DNA from 2 places in the Desulfurispora sp. genome. Region 2 is predicted to be linked to the other one. Evidence: riboswitches for the same ligand, from Rfam matches in the RefSeq annotation. Region 2 holds a riboswitch; the other holds the start of a gene.
What was found. Region 2 has a riboswitch for cyclic di-GMP ahead of ACUVTU_RS01810 (hypothetical protein). Riboswitches for the same ligand answer to the same signal wherever they lie in the genome.
Positions count from the first base shown of each region.

Region 1: another riboswitch for cyclic di-GMP. It lies ahead of ACUVTU_RS12330 (prepilin-type N-terminal cleavage/methylation domain-containing protein); the one in region 2 lies ahead of ACUVTU_RS01810 (hypothetical protein).

Region 1 is NZ_JBRAJI010000060.1:3,653-8,799, forward strand. It holds gene ACUVTU_RS12325 (aldehyde ferredoxin oxidoreductase family protein) at 1-1,807, shown strand, start outside; cyclic di-GMP riboswitch class I at 1,989-2,075, shown strand; gene ACUVTU_RS12330 (prepilin-type N-terminal cleavage/methylation domain-containing protein) at 2,372-2,905, shown strand; gene ACUVTU_RS12335 (hypothetical protein) at 2,997-3,536, shown strand; gene ACUVTU_RS12340 (type II secretion system protein) at 3,628-4,317, shown strand; gene ACUVTU_RS12345 (type II secretion system protein GspG) at 4,388-4,969, shown strand.
Region 2 is NZ_JBRAJI010000004.1:10,523-15,669, forward strand. It holds gene ACUVTU_RS01800 (hypothetical protein) at 1-123, opposite strand, end outside; gene ACUVTU_RS01805 (dynamin family protein) at 98-2,098, opposite strand; cyclic di-GMP riboswitch class I at 2,230-2,315, shown strand; gene ACUVTU_RS01810 (hypothetical protein) at 2,359-2,643, shown strand; gene ACUVTU_RS01815 (sodium-translocating pyrophosphatase) at 2,869-4,950, opposite strand; gene secG (preprotein translocase subunit SecG) at 4,998-5,147, opposite strand, start outside.

The DNA.
Region 1 (5,147 bases), on a different contig from region 2:
TATGGGCAAAATTGCTTATGTGGACTTGAGCCGCCAGCAGGTGGAAATCCGGGAGCTGGACCCGGCCCTGGCCCGCAATTATCTGGGCGGCAGCGCCCTGGCCGCCCGCCTTTTTGTGGAACTGGGCGCACTGGATGCTGCACCGCTGGCGCCGGAAAACCCGCTCATTTTCATGACCGGGCCGCTGGTGGGCACAGTGGCCCCTTCCACCTCGCGCTTTGCCGTGTGCGCCCGCTCGCCTCTCACCGGCATCTGGGGCGAGGCTACCTCGGGCGGCGTTTTCGGCGTGCGCCTGAAGATGGCCGGCCTGGACGGGCTGGTGATCACGGGCCGGGCCGCCGAACCGGTATACCTGCACGCTACCAACGGCAGCGTGAGCATCCACCCGGCCGGCAACCTGTGGGGCCTGGACAGCTACGCCACCCAGCAGGCGCTGAAAGCGCAGCTCCCCCGGGCCAGTGTGGCCTGCATCGGCCCGGCCGGGGAAAATCTGGTGCCCCTGGCCGCGGTATTAAACGACGCCGGGCGGGCGGCCGGGCGCGGCGGCCTGGGTGCCGTGATGGGGGCCAAGAATTTAAAGGCCGTGGTGGCCGAAGGGCAGGAAAAGGTCACCTACGCCGACCAGAGCACCTTCAAGATGGTCAGCGAGTTTGCCGCCGCCCAGGTGCAGGAGGCCACGGGCACGCTGCGCCACTACGGCACGCTGGGCTATCTGGATGTGGGCTTTTATTTCGGCGATGTGCCGGCCCGCTATTACACGGCGGGGCTTTTCCCGGCCGAAAAGGTCACCGGTAAAAAGCTGCGGGAAGATTTTGTGGTGAAAAACAGCGCCTGTTTCGGCTGCCAGACCGCCTGCGGCCGGCGCCTGAAGCATGAACGGGACGGGCAGACCATTACCGTAGACGGGCCAGAATACGAGACCGCAGTGGCCTTCGGGCCGCTCTGCGACAACTACGACCTGGCCAGCGTGGTGGAAATCAACCACCTGTGCAACCAGCTGGGGCTGGACACCATCTCGGCCGGGGCCAGCATCGCCTTTGCCATGTACCTGCAGGGGGAAGGACTGGTGCCGGCCGAGCGCTTTGGGCGGGCCATCCCCTGGGGTGACACCGTGGTAATGAAGCAACTGGTGGAGGACATGGCCTACCGGCGGGACTGCGGCCAGCTGCTGGGCCAGGGCACCAGGGCCATGGCCGCCGCCCTGGGCGTGGACCCGGAACTGGCCGCCCAGGTCAAGGGCATGGAGATGCCCATGCACGACCCCCGCGCCTTTGCCGGCCAGGCCCTCTCCTACGCCACCGGGCCGCGCGGTGCCTGCCACCTGCGGGGCGACTTTTACCTGGTGGACCTGGGCCTGTACACCGATGAAAAAACCGGCCTTGTGCCCGGGCCGCGCCATTCTTTGAGCGGCCGGGTAGAGGCGGTAATCCGGCTGCAGGACATCCGGGAGCTGGACAACGCCCTTTTGCGCTGCGTCTTCGCCTCCCTGCCCGTGGATGCCACGGCCGGCCTGCTGGGGCTTTTGACCGGCCAGCCCTGGACGGCGGAGGATTTGCTCCGGGTGGGCGAACGCAGCTTCAACTTAAAGCGGCTTTTGAACAACCACTGGGGAGTCACGGCGGCCGACGACCGCCTGCCCCGCATTTTGAGCCAGGCCTACGCCGATGGCGGTGCCGCCGGGCAGGCTGTGGATCTGACTGCCGCCCTGGTGGAGTATTACGCGCTGCGCGGCTGGGACGGCAGCGGCCGGCCGGGCACAAACAAACTGGCCGGGCTGGGGCTGAGCGAGCTGGCGGGCAGGCTTTAATATCATCCTGGCCTGTATGCCGCAGGTGCGGCACCGGCGGCAATTGGGGAAGGCTATGTTTAAAAAAGTTAAACATTTGTTTTCAAAGATTTAATCACTACAACAACGGCGGGCCTATTGCGCCCGCCGCTGTTTGTCAATATAATTTAATTAACCGAGTAGTAAAATACTGTCACCACTTACCCATGTGGGGCAACTGCGCTCGAAAGGGCGCAGGCGCAAAGCCACGGGCCTAAAGCTTTCATGCCATGGTCGCCGGGCCGCCGGGTACTTTCCGGCGGCCCGTTGTGTTATTTTGAGGGAGGTGAACAAAAGGAACAAACACCGCCGGGCAAAGACATGTTTTACTTAACACGTCCGGCCATGCTGCTGGACAAAGGCAGGCGCTGCCTGGCGTATGTGCACGTTCCGTGTTACTATGCGCAGCTAACACGCATCTTTCTAGCTAGCTTGCTGACAGAAAACCAATTTTCTAAAACCAGTATTTTTCGTATAAAACCCGCTCAGCGGCAGCCCGCACCACGGACTGCCCCCCAAAACACACTGACAAGGAGGCAAAACCCCATGTGGAAAAAGCTCACCCAAAAGCGGCGCCGGGGCTTCACCCTGGTAGAACTGCTGGTGGTCATCGCCATCATCGGCATCCTGGCCGCCATCATCGCCCCCAATGCGTTTAAGGCGATTGAGAAGGGCAAGGTAGCAAGAGCAGAAGCAGATTACAAAGCAATTAAGGCGGCAGCATTAAACTATTATACCGATACAGGCCAATGGCCCGCCACCCCTAGCACAGCTGGAAATGATCCGAAACTTGTAGATGGCACTAGCGCACCTACCGGTTGGAATGGTCCTTATCTTGAGAGATGGCCTAACAAAAACCCCTGGGGCGGAATATACAATTATGCAGCAAATGCTTCTGCAATTGCTAGCTTAGGAATTGATACCGACGACAAGTATATTATACTTACATCTGTTCCCGCTTCTGCCCGCGACCGTTTAGAAGCTGATTTGGACGGAGGAACAGCAGACAATGATAGTGGAACAGTTAGATATAATTCCTCTTATGACAATAATGTCTACCTGATAATCTCTGAGCAATAAAATACCCCCTCCTGGCAGCCCCACCGGGCTGCCAGGTCTCAACAAACACCCTTTTCACCACCCTCCGACAGCCAGCCGGGAGGCATCTGCCATGTTGCTCAGCTGTTTGAGAAACTGTATCGATTCCAGCATTCACAAAGACCAGCAAAGGGCATTTTGCCACTACAAAAGCATCCGGGAAAGCATTAAAAAAGAGCTATCTTCCCTGGACAGGGAGTCCCTGCAGATTTTAAAAGAAAGTCTACAGGTTCAAAAAATGGCCAATGAAGAGAATAAGTTTGGTTATTCCCTGGCCTTCTTGGTAGTGGTACCATTAATTATATCAATAGTCACTTTTCTGGCTCCGTTTATGACCGAAATGTACAGTCTGGCCAGTTCTTTTATTTCAGCTTTTTTGACTACCACCAAGCAGCCTGCGCATGAATTTACCACGTTCTACAAGCAATTTACCACCTTTTTTGCAAAACAGATGATTTGGATCTGGGTAATGATTACTATTTTATCAGCAATTATGAGCGGTTTAATCTACTGCTTCAGTTATTACACAAAATGCCAGCGATATCTATATGTCAGCTACAAATTAGCAGTGATAAAAGAACTATTATCCAGCAATAATAGCCATCACCTTTAACACCTTAAATTATCCTCACGCAAGGGCCCCGGCCTCTGCGTCAAAAATACCGCCAGCCGGAACAACATCTCCCGTAAAGGGGTATTCGTTGATGCTACAAATCCTACTCGAACAGCTTTGCTCCAAACAAAAGCCCCGCCGCCCCGCCTTCACTCTGGTGGAGCTTTTAGTAGTCATCGCCATCATTGGCGTACTGGCCGCTATTGTGACGCCCAATGTTTTCCGGGCGGTGGAAAAGTCCAAGATCAGCCGCAGTGTGGCCGACTTGAAGGCCATCAAGGGGGCGGCTCTGGCTTACTACGCCGACACGGGCGTTTTTCCGCCCAATGATGATGATGTGGCGGGCGCCGGTCCTTCTGCACCGGGCAAGCGGGGGATCTTTTTTTTGCAGCAATCGGTCACCATGTCCTATGACCCGCCCGGCGATCCTGCCAGCTGGAACGGCAATGTCTGGAACCCCGCCGGCTGGAACGGCCCCTATCTGGAAAAATGGCCCCAGGCCCAGTACTGGGCGGGCAACCACGGTGGCACCTACCAGTGGCAGGGCGTTTACACCTACGGCTCCACCCCTCTGGACTTCAACAATGACGGCGTGGCCGACCCCTGCATTGAGCTGAACTTCGGCGGCTCCGGCTTTACTGACGCCCAGATTTCCGCCATTATGAAAAATATTGACACCGCTCTGGACGACGGCGATCTGACAAAAGGCATGTTCCGTTACCGCCCAACTACCAGCTGGCCCCAGCACACCGCTTATTACTGTGTGGCTTACAGCAACTGATAGCACTCTTTGCTGGCGGCCCTTACAAAAAGGGCTATTCTCTGCAGCAGTGGCAAAGGGGTATTTTTTAATGCTTCAACTTATTCTTAAGCAGCTCTTTTTAAAACTAAACAGGAATAACTTTCGCCCCGCTTTCACCCTGGTGGAACTGCTGGTGGCCATCGCCATCATCGGCGTGCTGGCCGCCATCATCGCCCCCAATGCGTTTAGGGCGGTGGAAAAGGGCAAAATCGCCCGGGTAATAGCTGACTTAAAAGCTATCAAAACTGCTGGCTACAGTTATTATGCCGATACCGGCGATTGGCCTACCGCAGCGGGCACCAATGGAATGGGCTATTTTATTTCCCCACCGTCGGGAAACAGCAACTGGAACGGACCTTATTTAGAAAAGCTGCCTGCCAATACACCCTGGGGTGGCAATTATAGCTACTGGAAGGCACCTATAAGTGGGACAGTTTATGACGCCAACAACAACCCCCATTCAGTAAACAATACCCTGTGCACTGCCGTTACTATCAGTAACTTCCCCGATAGCGCCATCCGTGATGCAGTGAATCGTCAAATCAGGGAAAGCATTGGCTATTCTTATACAGGTTATCAATCAGGATTTGGTTATTATATAACTGTGATAATCTGGATGGATGACATGTAATCCAATCATAAAACACCACCTGCTGAGCGCTAATCGCACTTGCACCTGGAAGCCCCCGGAATAATTCCAGGATCTCCCAGAGAAGACAGTCCCTCATTACGTTAAAGCATTAAAGTATCATTCTAACTTAATCCCGTCACTCCTGGCAAATCTGCCAGGCTGCCAGTTCCTCCCAGAA
Region 2 (5,147 bases):
CGCCATCAGCCGCTGCACCAGTTCCCGCTCCAGCTCTTTTTTCATTTCCCGACCGGTATACTGGCTGATTTCCCGCATCAGCCATTTTACGGACTCGTCAATCAACCGGGCCTGTTCCAACATCCTCACCTCCCTGTCCGGCGGCCCGCCCAAACAACCAGCGGCGCAAGGCGTTGATTCCGTCCGGCGCGGCGGCCTGCGGCCGGGCGGTGGAAATGATAAAAATGCGGGGTCGCCCTGCTGCATACCGCTGCAGCGGCAGTTGGTAACGCAGGTGGGCCGCCGCCCGCTCCAGTTCGCGCGGACCCAACAGATCGGCAAAGGTCAGGACATAGTGGCAGTTCATCCCGGTCAGTTCCCTGGATTCCAGAATGCGCCACAATGATGGCAGCCGGCCGGCCAGTACCTGGCGGGCGGAAACAAAAAGCAGACAGCAATTTGCCGCTGCCAGCCAGGTAGGCAACTGCCCGGTTACACTCCCCGGCCCCACCTGCTCGGGCCCATCCAGCCCGGGGGTGTCCACCAGCACCAGATTGTCCGGCCAGGCTGCGGGCACCACTATTTCCACCTTTTCCATCAGCCAGCCCAGCGGCCGGCTCACCAGCCTGCCCCACCCCGTACCGGGGTCAAGGCCGCCCGCCAGCAAATCTGCTGCTCCGGGCCGGACATACAGTGTCACCTCATGAGGAACGCCGGCCACACTGAGCCGGCCCGGCCGCTGCGCCGCCCCGGCAAGTCCGGCCAGACTGGCGCGCAAAGCCGCCAGGCGGTAGGCCGGCCAGGTTTCCACCCGGCTGCCGTAGCGCAGCGCAAAGCCGCCCCAGCAGGCTTCCAGAGCGGGTTCGGCCAGCAGGTCGGATAATGCCCGCAGCGCCGGACGGTAAATTTCCCCGCCCGCCAGCCCCATCCGGGCAATCTCAAAGCTCACCGCCTGCCGCAAGGCCAGGCGTACCTGCCATTCCGAACCGCTGCGCACTTCCACCGGACAGAGGGTGGTGGAGCGATCCTCCACCGGTAGGAGCTGCTTCCCCAGCAGAGCGTTGATAAAAGAGCTCTTCCCGCTGGAAAAAGGCCCCAGCAACAGCACCCGGTATGGATCGCCCGGCCGCCTGAGCGAAAGCGGCCGCGCTTTGTTACTGGCATCACCCGGTTTTTCCCCCCACCAGAACCTGTATTGACGGCGGGCAGCGCTGTCTGAACCGCAGCGCTGCAGCAGGCGCTCCTGCCAATTGCCAGCCTGCCGCCGGCAGTGTTGGATGAGCGCGGCAGCTTCCCTGATGCGTCGTGCTTCCTGCCACAGCTCCGCCCACCCGGACCAGCCGGCCACGCCGGCCGCCCGACTGCTTAGCTGGTGCCAGCGCCGCGCCAGCTGCCGGTCGCGCTCCAAACACTCTTTTTCCAGGCGCAGCAGCAGCGCTTTCACCAGGGCTCCCTGAACATAGCCAACCAGTTCACCTGCCTCCTGCGGATCGTGCAAATCCAGCGCCACCATCCGGCAGCGGCCCACCGGCCGGCGGCCCAGCATTTCCCGGGCAGCCGCCAGTCCGCTCTGCCGGTCGCCTCCCGCCTGCGTGTTCACCAGCACCAGCAGTTCCGGCGCTGCCGGCCCTACCGCCTGCTGCCAGCGGCATATTTGCTCCACCTCCGGCCAATCCGGCCCGCGGGCGTGCAGCACCAGCACCACCAGAGGGGAAGGTACAGCGGACAGCACTGGTTTGCTGTTTTCATCCGGCAGGCAGCTGCCTGCTTCCACCAGATGGCACAATTGGAGTAAAGCAGCCGGATGCCAGATCTGCAGCACATCCTGCCGGTCAAACCAGCGGCGCAGGGCCAGTGTCAACCCGGTCCCTGTGCTGATTTCCATTTCGCGCCGGCCTTTTTGGAGCACTGCCCGGAACTGCGGACCGTACCGGCAGATCACCTGGCCGTGCCCCCGGGGGCTGAAACCTGCGGGTAAAATATCTTCTCCCAGCAGTAAATTGCCCAGGGTGCTTTTGCCGCTCCCCACCGGTCCGCACAGGTACAGGGCCGGCCCGGACAAATCCGGCCAGAATTCCCGCAAAGCGCTGACCTGCTCCAGCAAATTGTCGCTGTACAATGGCCATCCCCCGTATCGGTTTTTTTATGGAAGATATATGTAGCAACCCGGGCTGATATGCCGCGGCAAATTTTTTCCGAAAACGGCAGGTATACCGACAAATTTGGAGAATTTATACTTAAAATCTTGCGCTCCGCCAGAGGCAAAATCACCGAAAGGTGATGACGCAAAGCCACGGGCCTAAAACACGCTCTGTCAGGGCAGCCGGGCTGCCGTTGCGCAATAACCTGTGGAGAGCAGCAGGGGAGGCAAAATGACGCTTGAGGGAGGAAGCTTTGCGGGCCAGTGTGCGCTGGGAAAAACCCGCCAGCCAGCAGCAAGCCGATACCGGCACCAACCAGTTAGTGGAACTGCGCCGGCAATTGATTGCCACCGGTTATAATGCCACCGAGGTGGATTACCTGATCAGCAGTGTGGCCGGAACGGCCAGTTTTCAGCAGATGGATCCGGCCACGCGCCAGAAGGTACGGCAGTTTATGGAAAACCAGCTCACCGTCGCCCGGGGTTGTCTGCAGCTGGTGAATAACGGTTCTTCACAACAATAACCTCTGCCAGTTTGGCGGGGGTTTTTGCTTTTACTCCGTCCCGTCGCCGGAGCCTGCAGCCCGCTCTCTTTCCCGCGGGGAAATGCAGCAGCATACCAGGCTGTACTGCTGGTTAAAAAAACCGGGCTGTTGCCCTGTCTGGCAACAGCCCGGTTTTACAAGGGTGTTGTTTGCCTGTTTTCTCACTTTTTGTCTGGACTAAACAGCGGAAAGCCGCCTGGTCAATTAAAGTCTGGTGAGCAGGGGACCAAGGATCAGGGAGATGGTGCCGGCCACCTTGATCAGCGGGTTCATGGCCGGGCCGGAAGTATCCTTGCAGGGGTCGCCCACGGTGTCGCCAATAACCGCCGCCTTGTGCGGATCGCTCTTCTTGCCGCCCAGATTGCCGGCCTCGATGTATTTCTTGGCGTTGTCCCAGGCGCCGCCAGCGTTGGCCAGGAAGAGGGCCAGCAGCACACCCACGGTGGTCAGGCCGCCCAGGAAACCAGCCAGCGCCTTGGCACCCAGACCGAAGCCCACCAGAATGGGCACTACCACAGCTACGATACCGGGGAAGATCATCTTGCCAATGGCCGCGCGGGTAGCAATGTCCACGCAGCGGGCGTAGTCGGGCTTGCCGGTGCCTTCCATAATGCCGGGGATTTCCCGGAACTGGCGGCGCACCTCGGCCACCATATCGAAGGCGGCTTCGCCCACGGCGCGCATGGTGCGGGCACCCACCAGGAAGGGTACGGCGCCGCCAATGAACACACCCACCAGCACCATGGGTTCGGTCAGGTTAACCACAAACTCTTCCAAACCAAACTTGTGCTTGACGCCATCCACATAGGCGCTGAACAGGGCCAGCGCGGTCAGGGCGGCGGAACCAATGGCAAAGCCCTTGGCGATGGCCGCAGTGGTGTTGCCCACAGCGTCCAGTTTGTCGGTTTTCTCCCGCACTTCCTTGGGCAGTTCGGCCATTTCAGCAATACCGCCCGCGTTGTCAGCCACCGGGCCGAAGGAGTCCATGGCCACCACCATGCCGGCAGTAGAGAGCATGCCCATGGCCGCCATGGCAATACCGTAAATGGCCCAGAGCGCGCCTTTATCGGCCGGAGCATAGGAGGAAACCGCCCAGAAGGCGAAGTAAATAGCCCCGGCAAAAACCAGCATGGGAATGAATACCGATTCCATACCCACGGCCAGACCGTGGATCACGTTGGTGGCCGGACCGGACTTGGAAGCCTCGGCAATTTTGATGGCCGGCGGCTTGTTGTTGGAGGTGTAATATTCAGTAAGATAACCAACCGCCACGTTAACAATCAGACCGGAGACCACGGCCAGGAACACGCCAAAGGCCACACCGCCGAATTTGCTGGTGTCGGCGAAAATGTTGCTGGCCAGGAAATAAGTACCGATAGCTGTCAGGATGTTGGTGGTCCACAGGCCCACGTTCAGAGCGGCCTGCGGGTTGCCGTCCTCACTGGTGCGCACGGTGAAGGTACCGATGATGGCGGCAATAATGCCGATGGCACCCACCAGCAGCGGGAAGATCACGCCCTCGAAGCCAAAGAGGGTGTTACCAATCAGCATGGCCGCAATGGTGGTGGCGGCATAGGACTCGAACAGGTCAGCGCCCATACCGGCGGTGTCGCCCACGTTGTCACCCACGTTGTCGGCAATGGTGGCCGGGTTGCGCGGGTCGTCCTCGGGAATACCGGCTTCCACTTTGCCCACCAGGTCGGCACCCACGTCGGCCGCCTTGGTGTAGATACCGCCGCCGACCCGGGCAAAGAAGGCGATAGCCGAAGCGCCAAAGGCAAAGCTGTTGATGATCAGCGGAGTCTTGAAGATGATGAACAGCACCGACACGCCCAGCAGGCCCAGACCGGCCACGGACAGACCCATCACGGCACCGGCCCGGAAGGAAACCTGCAGCGCCTTGCCCAGGCCATGGCTGCGGGCCGCTTCCGCTGTACGGGCGTTGGACTTGGTAGTACTGTTCATGCCCAGATAACCGGCGATGGCGGAACAAACGGCACCCACCAGGAAGGAGATGGCCGAAGCGCCGCCCACCGGCAGGTGGGAACCGGGCTGCTGAACTACAAAATACTTGGCCGCCCAGAGCAAGACGAAAATGATCAGTGCAAAGGGAATCAGCGTCTTGTACTGGCGGTTCATGTAAGCCATGGCGCCTTCCTGCACGGCTTCGGAAATCTGCTTCATTTTTTCCGTGCCCATGCTCTCCTTGAGCACCTGGGAAAGGGTGAACAAGGCGAACAGCAGGGCGAAGGCACCGGCCGCGGCCGCATAATAGGCCAGCGTCATATTGGTGTACTCCACTAGTTAAACCCTCCTCTTCCCTCATCAAGTTTTCAGTGCCACAAACCAAGCAGCAGTGATGTGACGGCAAACAACACCCCGATGAGCACCGTCAGTTTGGCCAAAAGCTCGTCCAACCCCTTTTTCTTGCCAAAGATGGTTTCCGCACCGCCGGCAATGGCCCCCAGGCCGGCACTGCGCCC